DNA from 3 places in the Vibrio sp. R10-SG3-ISO10 genome. Region 1 is predicted to be linked to each of the others. Evidence: predicted binding sites of a transcription regulator. Region 1 holds the regulator's gene; each other region holds the start of a gene.
What was found. The regulator CRP, encoded in region 1, controls carbon source genes, mostly activating them, when cyclic AMP is high. The targets are predictions, from matches to a motif close to TGTGANNNNNNTCACA.

Region 2: a site for CRP is predicted at 1,908-1,923, ahead of gltB (glutamate synthase large subunit). Genes of this name have one in related genera too.
Region 3: a site for CRP is predicted at 2,382-2,397, ahead of AC6R16_RS22555 (NupC/NupG family nucleoside CNT transporter). Genes of this name have one in related genera too.

The regions. Positions count from the first base shown of each region.
Region 1 covers NZ_JCBDHG010000025.1:190,909-196,082, forward strand. The annotation lists gene AC6R16_RS21775 (DUF1338 domain-containing protein) at 1-445, shown strand, start outside; gene crp (cAMP-activated global transcriptional regulator CRP) at 743-1,375, opposite strand; gene AC6R16_RS21785 (phosphoribulokinase) at 1,618-2,487, opposite strand; gene AC6R16_RS21790 (YheU family protein) at 2,576-2,788, opposite strand; gene AC6R16_RS21795 (hydrolase) at 2,829-3,806, opposite strand; gene AC6R16_RS21800 (TIGR02444 family protein) at 3,828-4,307, opposite strand; gene AC6R16_RS21805 (ABC transporter ATP-binding protein) at 4,304-5,174, opposite strand, start outside.
Region 2 covers NZ_JCBDHG010000015.1:42,875-48,048, reverse strand. The annotation lists gene gltB (glutamate synthase large subunit) at 1-1,669, opposite strand, end outside; gene mnmL (tRNA modification radical SAM protein MnmL/YtqA) at 2,201-3,148, shown strand; gene AC6R16_RS07090 (sensor domain-containing diguanylate cyclase) at 3,214-4,962, shown strand; gene arcB (aerobic respiration two-component sensor histidine kinase ArcB) at 5,062-5,174, shown strand, end outside.
Region 3 covers NZ_JCBDHG010000028.1:5,886-11,059, reverse strand. The annotation lists gene pepT (peptidase T) at 1-861, opposite strand, end outside; gene AC6R16_RS22555 (NupC/NupG family nucleoside CNT transporter) at 1,045-2,253, opposite strand; gene AC6R16_RS22550 (exoribonuclease R) at 2,791-3,237, shown strand; gene AC6R16_RS22545 (hypothetical protein) at 3,360-4,280, shown strand; gene AC6R16_RS22540 (carbonic anhydrase) at 4,315-5,040, opposite strand.

The sequences.
Region 1 (5,174 bases):
ATTGGACACCAGTAAGCTAAAAGGTCATGAGTTCTTGTGTGGCGGTCGTTTGTGGGACATTAGCTTTGCTGACTTCCAGACGTTAGCGAAAGAAAGTGAGTACGCTTCTTGGCTGGCAGCACATGGTTATGGCGCCAACCACTTTACGGTTAGCGTCAATCAGCTTAACGCTTTTGAAGAAGTGAAAGGTGTCAATGATCACCTACGCGATTCCGGCTTTACCATCAATGAGTTTGGTGGCGAAGTGAAGGGGTCTCCTGATGTGCTGCTAGAGCAATCTTCAACGATGGCGGATAAAGTAGCGGTAACCTTCACTGAAGGCACAGAGATTATCCCTGGCGGTTTCTACGAGTTTGCTAAGCGCTACCCAATGAGCAACGGTGAACTTTATCCAGGGTTTGTTGCAGCTTCTGCTGATAAGATCTTCGAGAGTACTAACGGGTAGAGAGTAGATGCGAGATTCGGGCTTCGCCCTGCGAGAGTCGAGATCGGACTTCGTCCTTCGAGAGGTGGGAGCTAGTAGTGAGGCGATAGGGCCTTATGTCTACAAGGTGTTGACAGAACGAGTCCTTAATCAGTCATAATTTTCTCGATTCTCGATTCTCGATTCTCGATTCTCGATTCTCGATTCTCGATTCTCGATTCTCGATTCTCGATTCTCGATTCTCGATTCTCGATTCTCGATAAAAAAGCCACCAATGTCTCCATTGGTGGCTTTTAAAATTTTAGCGGTTAATCGAAATTAACGAGTACCGTAAACCACGATAGTTTTACCGTGTGCAGAAATTAGGTTCTGCTCTTCTAGCATCTTCAAGATACGACCTACTGTCTCACGAGAACAGCCAACGATTTGACCGATTTCTTGACGAGTGATCTTAATCTGCATGCCATCTGGGTGAGTCATCGCATCTGGTTGCTTCGCTAGGTTTAGTAGCGTTTGAGCAATACGGCCAGTTACGTCTAGGAATGCTAGGTCACCTACTTTTTGGCTAGTCACTTGTAGGCGGCTTGCCATTTGCGCAGATAAGCGCATTAGGATGTCTGGGTTCACTTGGATAAGCTGACGGAATTTCTTAAATGAGATTTCCGCAACTTCACAAGGAGATTTAGCACGAACCCATGCTGTACGCTCTTGGTCTTCTTCGAATAGACCAAGTTCACCGATAAAGTCACCTTGGTTTAGGTAAGAAAGGATCATTTCCTTACCTTCTTCGTCTTTAATAAGAACCGCTACTGAGCCTTTTACGATGTAGTACAAAGTTTCAGCTTTCTCGCCCGCGTGAATTAGCGTGCTTTTTGAAGGGTACTTATGAATATGACAATGTGAAAGAAACCACTCTAATGTTGGGTCGGTTTGAGGTTTACCTAGAACCATAATATCTCACTTCCTCTGCAGGGTACGCTTGCCGCTTTCCATATTTTAGCTAAGCCTTAATCAAGACCTACTAGGATAAGAGCACTTTACAAATGCTGCAAGCCAACTTGTGTTTCGGTAAGAAATAGTATCCTTTTTCGAAAACGATTTCTTGATTTTAATCGGGTACAACTGGGGTTTTAGTACGCAAAACTGTGCACATGATCACGGTATGAAAAGTAATCGTGTTCTAGCTGTGGGTATTAACCAATTTTGCCCGTTTCGATGAGCTGTTGAAGTATCGGTTTAACGATTAGCTCCATGGCAAAACTCATCTTACCGCCAGGGACAACAATCGTGTTATGACGCGACATAAATGCCCCATCTATCATTGCCAGTAGATATGGGTAATCTACGTTTTTAATGCCTCGTAATCGGATAACAACAAAACTCTCATCTAAACTCGGAATGCCTTTGGCGTTAAGCGGGTTAGATGTGTCGACGGTAGGGACACGTTGAAAGTTAATATGAGTACGAGAAAACTGCGGGGTAATGTAGTTCAAATAGTCATCCATGGAGCGGACGATAGAGTCCATCACCGCTTCACGCGAGTGACCACGATCGCGAGTATCGCGAACGAATTTCTGAATCCACTCTAGGTTAACGATAGGCACCATGCCAATTAGAAAATCAACATGCTGTGATACGTTAACCTCGCCATCGACAACACCGCCATGCAGACCTTCATAAAACAGGACGTCGGAGTTTTCTGGCAGATCTTGCCAAGGTGTAAAGGTGCCTGGCATTTGGTTGTATGGAACCGCTTCATCGAACGTATGCAGGTAACGACGGATTTGACCGACGCCCTCTTGACCGTACTTGCGGAAGAACTCTTCAAGTCCATTGAAGTCGTTCGCCTGAGGGCCAAAGTAACTGATATGGCGACCCTGCTCACGTGCCTTTCGGATTTCGACATCCATTTCAGGGCGCGTAAAGCGGTGGAAGCTATCGCCTTCAACCCAGGCGGGTTTGACGTCCATCATATTGAACATCTTGCGGAAAGCTTCAGAAGTCGTTGTGGTACCAGCTCCAGAGGAACCAGTGACCGCAATAATCGGGTGTTTTGCTGACATGACAAACCTTGTCGTAATCTAATCCTTTAAACGAAAACCACTATAGCACGCTTTAGTGGTCAGTCACTGTATGCGATGCGTTAAAGTACTAAAACTTTCGTTTGAGTTGAATATCGACGGTCTCGTGCAGTTCAGAGAAGACAACAACGGCTTCCCCTGACTCCAACTGGGTACGTATCTGGTCGATTTTGTCTTGCAGCGAGACCTCGATATCCCCGTAGTCTGTCCCTTCACGCAGGACAAACTCACGAATGAGATTTTCTAGTGTCGTAGGTTCGATTTGTTGCCATGGAACGATCATAAATACCTCTTTATTTTATGATTTAGGCCAAGGTGATTGGCTACGCGGAGAGAGCCAAACTTTCATAGTATGCGGGTAGTGCCTCTTCGAGCCAAAACCTCGGCTTTAACGCACTGCCGGTCACAAAACCAACATGCCCACCTTGTTCAAACAGTCGGTAGTCAATGTTATCTGGCAAGACATATTTCGGAATCACAGCGTCAGTCATGAACGGATCATCTTTCGCATGGATGATCTGTGTGGGTAGGGTGATCTCTTTCAAGCGATGAATGCCCGAGCAGCGCTGATAATAGTCTTCCGCGTCCTTGAAGCCATGCAGTGGGGCGGTGATTAGGTCATCAAACTCGTACAGTTTAGTCACGCGTTTGATGTTTTGATAGCTCAATCCAAGCTCTCCTTTCAGCAGTTGATGCTTTTGCAGTGCGCTTTTCTTCAATGATGACAGGAGATAGTTTTTATACAGCTTGGAAAAGCCTTGTTCGATGCGCTCAGAGCAGGCAGACAGGTCGAGTGGCGCAGACACTATAGTGGCGGCATCAAGCAATGGATCTTGATTGTACTTGGCGAGGTAGTTGGCCAGCATATTGCCGCCAAGAGAAATTCCTACCGCGACTTTAGTTTGGTGCGGAAACAGCGAATCAAGATGTTCAAGGAAGAAGCGGGCATCTTCCACTTCACCTGAGTGATAGGCGCGAGCAAGTTTGTTGGGTTTACCGCTACAGCCACGAAAATGCATCATCACTGACAGCCAGCCTTGCTTTGCAAAAGCGTCCATTAAACCATTAGCATACGGGCTGTAGAAACATCCTTCCAAACCGTGGAACAAAACAAAAATCGGCTTGCTTTTGGCTGACTTGCCATTGATATCTTCACTCCAAGCGATATCGAGGAAGTCTCCATCCGGAGTATCTAAAGTTTGCCAGATTGGTTCAAACAGGGCTTTTTTGCGAATAAAGCGCGGAGCAAGCGTTTGTAGGTGTGGGTTGGCTAATCCTTTAGCGGCAACAAAATGAGTCATAACGGTTCCAAAGCTTAGGGCTTATAGATTGGCGATATCATCGATAGGTTCAGCAAAAGCCTCATACAGCTGCTCACCGCCTAATTGGCGGCAGTAACGTAAAGTAAGGGGCTCAGCGTGATTCACTGTAAGTTCAATACTGTTGATACAATCGACCAGATCAGATTGCTGCTGCTTTTCTAATTGCAGCTCAAATTGCAGTGATTCACGATACAAGGTATCTGGGAGGTGGAGCTTGAGTTTTCGTCTTAGCTCGCGGTAACTGTGCAGTAAGGCTTCTGAGCGCCCAAGGCATTCTTCAACCTTGTGCCAGTCCTGCTCTTGAAAGCAGACCTGCTGCTCATCAAGCCATTTAAGCAACAGGAGTAGGTTAACGTTACCTTTGAAATGATTTTGTAGATGGAGGCACGCCTCTTTTACTTCTCGCACACTGTAGTACTGCAAGCTAAATTGCCACAACCGTTCCAGTGTTAAAGAAATAGCGACGTGCTTTGAACTCATTGGCTATTGAACTCCTGCTCCATATTCTCTAGCTCTTCTTGTAGAGCCATCCATTCCATTTCGACATCTTCTAGCTCACTTTTGCTATTGGCCTGAATAGCTAACACTTCGTTAAGTTTAGCTTTATTTTCGGCATCATAAAGTGAGTTATCTGATAATTGCGTTTCTGCTTCCGCAAGTTTAACGCCCAACTTATCCATTTTTTCTTCAAGTTTTGTCAGGTTTTTGCGAATTGGTGCCGTTTGCTTACGGAACTCGGCTTCACGACGTTTTTGATCTTTCTTTGCCGCCGCGCTATTCACAGAGCTCTTTTCAGGTTGCTGAGCTTGAGCCTCTCGACGATCGGCTTTTTGTTGTTCCGTCAACCACTTGTAGTAATCAGCTAGGTCGCCATCAAATGGTGCAACTTGGCGGTCATGTACAAGATACAAGTCATCTGTGGTTGCACGTAACAAGTAGCGGTCGTGCGAAACAATCACCATGGCACCTTCAAAGGTTTGCAGAGCCATCGTGAGCGCTTGACGCATATCCAGGTCAAGGTGGTTAGTTGGTTCATCGAGAAGCAACAGATTAGGCTTTTGCCATACGATTAAAGCCAGTACTAAGCGTGCTTTCTCACCACCAGAAAATGGTGCGACTTTTTCTAGCGCTTTTTCGCCTTGGAAGCCAAAGCTGCCTAGGTAGTTACGCAGTTCAAGCTCGTTCTTATCTGGGGCGATTTGCATCATATGCTGCAGTGGCGTTTCTTCAGGGTGCAGCGTTTCCAACTGGTGCTGGGCAAAATAGCCAATTTTGACGCCTTGCGAGTAGGTTAGATCGCCGCCTTGAGGAATGAGCTCACGCGAGAGTAATTTGATGAGCGTTGAT
Region 2 (5,174 bases), on a different contig from region 1:
CAGCAAGCAGGTTCTGATCTTTACCTAGGTAAGTGTTCAGAGACATAACCATACGCTCACGAATCGGGTCGATTGGCGGGTTAGTTACCTGAGCAAATAGCTGTTTAAAGTAGTTTGATAGATGTTGTGACTGGTGCGAAAGAATCGCTAGTGGCCAGTCGGCACCCATTGCAGAAAGTGGCTCTTTGCCATCTTTCGCCATCGGTACGATGATTTCGTTAACTTCTTCAGAACTTACGCCAAATGCTTGTTGCTTGTGCAGTAGCTTCTCTGGTGATGGTTGGTTGAATTCGTTGCTTGCATCAGGCAGCTTCTTCAAGCTCAGTAGGTTTTCTTCAACCCACTTTTCGTAAGGCTGTGCCGACGCAATACCATCTTTCACTTCTTCATCAGAAATGATGCGACCTTGTTCTAGGTCAGCAACGAAGATACGACCTGGCTGAAGACGACCACGGAACTCAACGTTTTCTGGCTCAATTTTAACCACGCCAGACTCAGAAGCCATTACTAGGAAGTCATCTTTAGTCACTGTGTAGCGAGATGGGCGCAGACCGTTACGATCAAGGGTTGCACCGACTTGCACACCATCGGTGAAACAGACTGAAGCTGGGCCATCCCAAGGTTCCATCACATTGGCGTGGTATTGGTAGAACGCGCGACGTGTTGGATCCATGTTTTTGTTTTCTTGCCATGCTTCAGGGATCATCATCATCAGCGCATGTGGCAGGCTGCGACCAGATAGAACTAGGAGCTCAAGTGCCATATCGAAGTTAGATGAGTCCGAGCTACCTTCCTGACAGATAGGCAGTAGCATGTCGATCTCGGCCTGAGTGAACAGGTCAGATTCAATGATTGCTTCACGAGCTTTCATCCAGTTCAGGTTACCGCGAACTGTATTGATTTCACCGTTGTGAGCAATGTAACGGAAAGGCTGTGCTAGACGCCATTTCGGGAATGTATTGGTAGAGAAACGAGAGTGAACCAGTGCCAGCGCACTGACCATCGTTGGGTTCTGTAGATCTAGGAAGTACTGAGGGACTTGTTCCGTAGTTAGCTGACCCTTGTACACTACTGTCTTGTAAGACATAGAGTTGATGTAGAAATCATCACCAATGTTAGAAACGCTTTCTAGACATACGCGAACTGTGTAGTTTCGCAGTACGTAAAGCTTACGTTCTAGTTCTTCAGGCGTGATTCCTGGGCCGCCTGAGACAAATACATGCTCAAATTGAGGCTCAGTGCTTAGAGGATCTGCGCCGATCATTGAGTTGTCAGTAGGTAGAACACGGTAGCCAATAACGTCTAGCTCAAGGCGCTTTGCATTACGTTCTAAAATATCGCGACATTGCGCGCGTTTGTGTTCATCTTTAGGGAAAAGTACAACACCGACACCGTATTTCTCAAAAGAGGGGAGCTTGATACCAAGCTTTACCGCTTCTTCTAACAGAAATTCATGGGGCTTTTGCAATAAGATACCTGCACCGTCACCACTACATGGGTCGCAACCTTGACCACCGCGGTGTTCCATACGGGCTAGCATATCAAGTGCCTGAGTAACTACTTCGTGTGATTTACGGTTTTTAAGGTGAGCAACAAAACCGATACCACAAGCGTCATGCTCCAGTTCGGGAGTATATAGACCTTGGGCATTTTGCTCTCTATCTACCATAGATACATCCTTCCAGTTCAGTAGGCGCAAATGTGCTAGTCGAAACTAGTTCTACGTCCTGTCCTTTATAGTTTTGATTCGAAGTCAGCCTAGGTTGGCGACTTTGATTCCTTTCCGTATCTCGCAGAAAAATATTGCGAGAAAAACAATCCTTGGTGGAATCCCGTTTTTTAGTATCACAATCTAGTGATTTATATAGGTGGGAGTGGGATAACACCGACGTTTCACCGAGTTTTTATGTAAGTAAAATCACAAAAAACAGCGAAATCTGTAAGTATCCTACAATTTAGTAAGGATGAAATGCAATCAAAACTCGATGCTGTTGCCCACTTTTTTTGGGTTATAAATGAATATTATGTTTAACTTTTGCGTAACAATCTGTCTGAGGCACGTTATTTTTGCATGTTTATTGATATTGGTTAATGCTTCGCCTGTTTGAAATCGCTACCTTTCCCCCTCCATTTTTTTCAGATTTGTAATTTAATTACATTGATCTTAATGAGATTTATTTCGATCTAGTAAGGGGTAGTCATGCAGCTTCATGAGTTGGTCAATACCATCGGACAAGACCTTCAGCGTCGTTACGGTGAAAAAGTCCATAAGCTAACGTTACATGGTGGATTTAGCTGCCCAAATAGAGACGGGACGATTGGTCGTGGCGGTTGTACTTTTTGCAATGTTGCTTCTTTTGCTGACGAAGAGGCGCAGATCAAAAGCATTCATGAACAACTGACCGATAGAGCGGGAGAAATTGTTCGAGCCAAGCGTTATCTCGCCTACTTCCAAGCCTACACCAGTACCTACGCTGAAGTTCAGGTGCTCAAGAACATGTATGAAGAAGCACTTAAAGCGGCTGATATCGTCGGACTTTGTGTAGGGACTCGACCTGACTGTGTGCCAGATGCCGTCTTAGATTTGCTATCAAGTTACGTAGAGCAAGGTTATGAAATCTGGCTTGAGCTCGGGCTGCAAACTGCCAACAACCAGACCTTAAAACGTATTAATCGTGGTCATGACTTTGAGTGTTATGCGGAGATTACTGAGCGCGCTCGTGCACTGGGGATCAAGGTCTGTACTCATCTTATTGTAGGACTGCCGAAAGAAGGCCGTGAAGACAATATCGAAACGTTGAACAAGGTGCTTGAAGTGGGGACTGATGGAATTAAGCTTCATGGGCTACACATCGTTGAAGGTAGCACCATGGCAAAAGCTTGGAAAGCGGGTAAATTGGAGGCACCGTCACTCGAAGAGTATGTCTCTATCGCGAGTAAAATGATCCGCATGACTCCCCCAGAGGTGGTTTATCATCGAGTATCTTCGGCAGCACGAAGGCCGACGTTACTAGCACCACTTTGGTGTGAGAACCGTTGGCTTGCAATGACAGAAATTGGCCGTGCACTTAATCGTGATGGCGCACAAGGTTCGTTAATAGATCAGTCATTTACATATACAAAACCAATATTAAAGGCTGATTATTAAGCAATAAGCTGATATCTTTTATACACTTACACAAAAGCGTAGCAAAGATAGGTATGAGAAGCTGAATGGAGCAAGTATTAGTTTGGTTATGGGATACTTCCCATGGGCATGGATTTGATCTTGTTATCATTCTGCTCTCTATTATTGCGGTCGTGCTTTTTTATACCCGCACTCAAACGCATATACTCCAGCTTTTAAAAGCCAACCCTACCGCGTTAATTATTGTCGACAGTAAAACTGGTGAACTCAAGTTAGCCAACATAGCGGCAAATCAAGTTTTGGGTGTACGTAAAGTCGGTAAGAGCTATATGTTGCCAGAAATGGTGACTCCACAATTTGTCCTCTCGATTTTTTCTTCTACTCCGGACAATGCTTTCAAAGAACAGAAGCTTAGTTGGCCGATTTCACAAAGTCGCGTGATTAAGTTAAAAGTCAGCGGTCAAAAAAACACTTACCGCCAACGAACAGTGTGGCTGCTTTACTTTACTCCTTATCAAGTGACTGACCTTGAATTGAAACGAGAAGTTGATTCTCTTTCAATGATCAAAAGTGCGTTTGATAATCTGTCTGAACTGGTGTTTATAAAAAACAATCAGGGTGAAATTATTTCAAGTAATCGCGCCTTTCAACGTTTCTGGAACAACAGAGAAGAGGAAGGCGCAGCCGATATTCAAAGCGTGATTAAGGGCAGGGCGAGTAAACGCCGTTGGACAACAAACCCTGATGGAAGAAGCTGTCTGTTGGAAAGCTACCAAAGGGTGTTGATCTCTTCAGACGGTGAAAAGGTTGGTACTTTGGGGATTAGCCATGATGTTACCGATTGGCACGACATGCAGCAGAATCTGCGTGACGAGATGGAAAAGCGCAAAGATACCGAAGTTGCTCTGGCGCAAAGAGATACCATATTGCAGAACATACTAGAATCGAGCCCAGACTCAATCGGTATCTTTAATGAAAACATGGTTTACCAAGCGTGTAACCCACCTTTTGTTAAGGCATTAGGCATCTCTGATGTCGATGAATTAATTGGAAAACGTCTGCAAGATGTTATTCCTGATGAGACTTATGCTCGATTATCTGAATCGGACAAGAAAGTACTCTATGAAGGCAAATCTCTGCGTTATATCGATCGCGTAATCAGTAGCAATGGGGAGTGTATTTGGTATGACGTTGTCAAATCGCCCTTTAGAGATCCCGCATCTGGAACCAATGGTGTACTGGTAATGGCGCGTGATGTTTCAGAACGATATCTTGCAGAGCAGAAACTTGAAGAAGCAAACCAAGAGCTAGAAAGGCTTAGCTTTATTGATGGACTGACTCAGATCTCCAATCGACGCCGATTTGATGAGCAATTGGAAACTCTTTGGTATTTGCATGTCCGTGAACAGCAGCCTCTAACCGTTATGCTGTGTGATATAGATTACTTTAAAGGTTACAACGACCAATATGGACATCAGCGAGGCGATGATGCTTTGATTAAAGTCGCGGAAGTATTCCGCAACGTGTTAACCCGTTCTAGTGATTGTGTTGCGCGTTATGGCGGTGAAGAATTTGGTTTTATACTCCCCAACACAACAATTGAAGGTGCTTTGATTATTGCGGACAAAATCCATGAGGAAGTGCAAAATCTAGCGCTTGAACATGAATCTTCAACCGTCTCTGACTTAGTTACTGTCAGCATTGGTTTGGTGTCCATCATTCCACAACGTTTGGATCACAGTGATTCTATTGTTGCTTTAGCTGACAGTGCTTTGTACCAAGCTAAAGCGGATGGTCGCAATCAAACCTGTGTGCATCACACATCAGAGAATTAAGCTTTTCTTATCTAAGGATTCTTTTAGCTGTCGTTTATGAAAACAGGTAATATTTAGGGGCTGTTGATCCTACTTATATGTTTTCGTGCGGAGCTCTCAATGAAGCCGATTAAAAATCTTGCCCAATACTATGTTGATCTACTGGTTAAGTTGGGCATCCTCCGTTTCTCTATTCTTCTTGCTCTGGCCTTAGTTGCTCTGGCCGTTGTGGT
Region 3 (5,174 bases), on a different contig from region 1:
AGCATCACGTTCGAAATCTCGAATGATATAACCTAGTTCGCTTCTCGCGACTGACATTTCGGCTGATTTAAGGTGATAGAAACCTTCATAGCCTTCTGTACATTCTGGCGTTTCCGTAGCAGGCATCATCAATTGAAATTGTGCGGCAATGTTCATGGAATTAATCATTTTGTTTTTGGCCGTACCCGGGTGAACATTCACACCATAACAAATTACATCGGCGCTGGTGGCATTAAAGTTCTCGTATTCAAGTTCACCAACGGGGCCACCATCAATGGTATACGCCCATTTTGCGCCAAATTTTTCGACATTAAATAGGTCCGCACCGCGACCAATTTCTTCATCTGGGGTGAAACCAACACAAATATCACCGTGTGGTATCTCCGGATTTTTAATTAACTCTGAAATCGCAGACAGGATCTCGGCGATCCCTGCTTTGTTATCTGCGCCTAGAAGTGTTGTTCCATCGGTTGTAATCAAATTATGACCATGTAATTTATGAAGTTCAGGATACTGTATTGGTGAAAGTACCTCATCTCCTTTACCAAGTGCGATATCACCACCTTGGTAATCATCAATTATCTGCGGTTTTACATTTTCACCAGACGCGTCAGGCGCTGTATCCATATGGGCGATAAACCCGATTGCAGGTACCTCGTAATCGACGTTACTTGGAAGTTTCGCCATCAAGTAACCGTTGTGGTCCAAAGATACATTGGATAAACCGAGTTCTTGCAGTTCTGTCTTCAAAAATTGGGCAAACGTAAGCTGGCCTTCACTACTCGGGCAAACAGAATTTGCTGGGTCTGATTGAGTATTAAAAGCTACATAGCGCAAAAAGCGTTGAACTAATTCATTCATAGTAAGATCTCTTATAATTCTGATTGAACTTAGAACATCCTACGCCTTCTGATTAGCGAATTTTTGCTATAAATCAGGTTTTAAGCAATCAGTGCCATACATGATGTAATTTTAGGTTTCAGTATTTTGGGTATAAAAAAACCGAACAGTTTCCTGTTCGGTTTATAAACGTTCTTATAAAGCTTATAGCAAGATAAAGATTCCAGCTAAACACGCGCTCATTAGGTTAGCCAACGTGCCAGCTAGCACTGCTTTAATACCCAGGTTAGCGACCTCAGAACGGCGCTCTGGCGCAATTACACCAATTGAACCAAGCTGGATGGCGATTGAGCCTATATTAGCGAAGCCACATAAGGCGAAGGTGACAATGACCTGAGTATGTTCAGATAACATTGCTTTGTGCTCAACGAAGTCAATAAATGCAACAAACTCATTCATTACAATCTTTTGACCAATGTATGAGCCCGCCATTAGTACTTCATTTGACGGTACGCCAATTAACCATGCAAGCGGTGAAAACAGGTAGCCAAATAGCGCTTGAAGAGTCACTCCGGTAAAACCGGCAACTTCGCCTAAACTTTCAAGGCCAGTGTTTACCATAGCGATCACACTAACAAACGCGATTAGCATAGTACCCACTGCAACAGCGACCTTCATGCCGTTCATCGCGCCACTTGCAAGCGCATCGATAACATTGCTCTCTTGAGCTTTGTCCATCTCGATATCGGATTGATCGATTGGCGTTTCACGCTCAGGAACAATGATCTTAGCCATCATCAAGCTACCCGGAGCCGCCATGAAGCTTGCAGCAATCAGGTATTTCAGTTCTACACCTAAACCTGCGTATCCGCCAAGTACACTACCTGCTACGGAAGCCATACCACCGGCCATTACCGCAAAGAGTTCAGAACGAGTCATACGAGAAAGGAATGGACGAACAAGAAGTGGAGACTCGCCTTGAGAAAGGAATATGTTGCCAGTTGCAACAAGAGACTCAGCTTTACTCGTGCCTAGAAACTTCTGAATACCACCACCGATAAACTCGATGACTTTCTGCATGATACCAAGGTAATAGAGTGCTGAGATAAGGGCACTAAAGAAGATAATGATAGGAAGAACACGAACCGCGAAAATAAAGCCTGTATTAGCAAGGTCACCGAACAGGAATCCAATCCCTTCATCGGCAAAACCAAGCAAGCTAGAAACACCGCTACTTAGACTTGTTAGGGCAGCTTGACCCCACGGGAAATAAAGCACCAGGGCGGCAAAACCGACTTGAAGTAACAGCGCACGAGACACTGTTTTCCAGTTAATTGATTTACGACTTTCAGATAGTAAAACCGCACACAATAACAATGCGATTACACCGATTAAGCCAAACAAAACATTCATTAAAGATTACCTCTACAAGCATTGAATAGGCAGCTGGTCCGGTCCATGGGGTCATTCACCATTCCCTGTGACGGCTTGTATTGGTAGAGCTGTTACTCTCAACCGGGCGGAAATTATAGCGCCAGATATGAGATATTCATCACATATTTTCACGCAAACGTTCAACCGTTCACTCAGTAACCAAACTTATGCATGAATAGCTACTGAATCTTTTCAAACTCCCATTTGTACTGTTTGGGCAATATGAACTCTATTGCTATAAAACATTGAACTAAGATCACAGTATTGAGCAATATACATTACAAAACTCATCATAAAGTTTGCGGTTCTAGGGAAAGCATCTAATTTTAAGTAAGAATTCTTAACGTACTTTTTGGTAACAAAAATAGATTCTCTAACAACGTCAATGGCTACTAGCAAACACAACGAATATTGCCCCGCAGATTTGGCGGGGCTTTTTTATGTTGGGCTTTCAAGTAGTAATTATTGTTAAAATCGTTAGAATACCTACCCATTTAATTTTGCCAAAAGACCAGCATGCAACGTGATTACACTTATCATTGCTTAACTCAGATGCCACGAGAAGAGCTAGAAGAACTCAGCCTAAGAATGGTTCACCGTTTGGTGCCAGAGGAATCTATGACTGAGCTTTTTACTTTTGATTTAGATGAAGCTGAAGACGATGATAAGCTTCAAGAAGCGCAATTCGACGCGATGTTGCGCATGAGCGCTATCGCGCTTAACGAGCTCCCTGCTCTGTTTGAAGAATCAGAAAGCAAGAAACAAAATATTGAGCGTATGCAGCGCTTGTTATTGTGGCATTTCTACTCGGTTTCTTTTCATCTTGAACGAGCGATCCCTCTCGAGACTCATTGCAATCACGTTGAAATTATTGTCAAACAGTCCCCACAAAATGCTCTTGAATGGGTAACGACGCTGACCGATCTGCTACGCCAGTACGCACAGATAGCTCAAGGTAAATAAAGATTTCGCCAACCGTTATTAGGTTGGCTCTATGAATTTATTACCGTGATTCGATAAAGTATTGACCTTCTGAATATGTTTTCGACATACTCTATCTCTAAGCCCCAGAATGTATTAGTCAATTGCGCTACCTAGTTCTCATCTCTACCTTTTTATCTGCAGCAACGTACGCCGATGGTGAAATCGATTACTCCGATTGCCATAGCCAGCCTGATAGCGCTCAAATCCTTGATTCAGCTTTTAACTATGTGAATACCAAGCTTTGCGAGCCTGCGATCTGGTTCGACAGTTTTTTCGTTGATGAGCGTTCCGATCAAGACGCGCGAGCTGGTAGCACCGTCCGTTGGAGAAATGACTTCTCGTATGTCGAGGGTAAAGGATACAAGTTTAAGACTCGATTCAAAGCACGGTTTCATTTGCCGAAAGTGACCAAGCGTTTAAAAGTGGTCTTCGAATCAGACGAAGAAGACGGCCTATTCGACCTGTTTCCTCAAACTGGCGAAGATGCAGAGAATACGCTTGGTCTTAGGTACGATTGGCTGAGTAAAGAACGCTATAGTTTTAACCTTAAGGTCAATGCGAAACCAGGTATCGAAGGACGTTTTCGATATACCTACCCCATTAGTGACGATTGGTTACTGCGCGTTACTCAAAAGTTATATCAGAAGAAAAGCGTTACGGGTGAATCTACCGATATTGACTTAGATTATTCGATAAATCGTGAGTTTTTGCTTCGCTGGAGCAACTACGCCCTGTATGAAAGTGATATTAAAGGTTGGGAAGTGGGTACAGGTTTAACGCTCTATCAGCATATATCTGACCAACAGGCACTTAGCTATCAAGTAAGCACCACAGGAACCAATCGACCTTTTCATTACATTACGAACACACATGTATCAGTCACATACAGGCAAAACTTTTGGCGCTCCTGGTTGTTTTACGAGTTAATACCTGAATACAACTGGAATCGTGAAGAAGATACGCAAAGAGCAGGTGAAGCAAAAGCAACGTTTCGATTAGAAGTCCTGTTTAACAATATATAAAAAGCGCCAGATCAAACTGGCGCTGTGTGCTTCTTTATTCGTTGTCTAGCACCAAACGGGCATTCTTTGCTTGTATCGGTCTATTGTTTTGTCCCATGACTCGTTTAAGCAATTGGGTTTGGTCCTTACTTAAAGTCTGCGGTTGCTTTAGAACAAACCAGCGAACACCTTCCGAACATGGCGGCGTTGTTAGTGAGCCGTTAAAGCGATAGTAGTGCTCTGTATCCGGGATCATATCCGCTACGTTAATAGAATGATTCAACGAAACAGTTTCACCTGACTTTGGTAATGTCTCTAGTAGAGTGGTAATTTCACTATTGTTAGTTGGAGACGTGTTATACATAACAGCTAGCACCGCTAGGTTGCCATTGCTATCCGCATTTACGAAGTGAGCTTCGAGTGGGAAACTTTGACTCTTGATTAGATTTTCTGATGGTGTATGAAAGTGAAACTGAACGAGGTTAAACGCCTTGCCATCAACAGTGAAAGTATTATCTCCTTCAACCACTCCTTGTAGCGTATGTCCATTGTTGGTCAGTGCTGTGACCTGTCCAGAATAATCTAGATTTAACTCTGCGATGTTTGCTGCTACTTGATCTTTAACGTCTATTGGGCTTTGGTTCTTCCCTGTTTCACACTCTGCTCCAAACTTTCCCCAGTGCTCTGGTCCTGTATCTCCTTCATAACTCCATTGTGCTGAATGTGCAGTAGTAACGACTAGCGCTGTTGCTAAGCCAATTGATAATAGTGTTTTGTTCATTTTTATTCCTATCTTTCACTAACGTTGATTTGCCATAATACGTTGGTGAGAAATGCCATGAACAGATAGAAAACTATGATTACCTACAATAGTTGGAAGCAGGTGCAAAGGATTTGAAATCTATATAAATATCA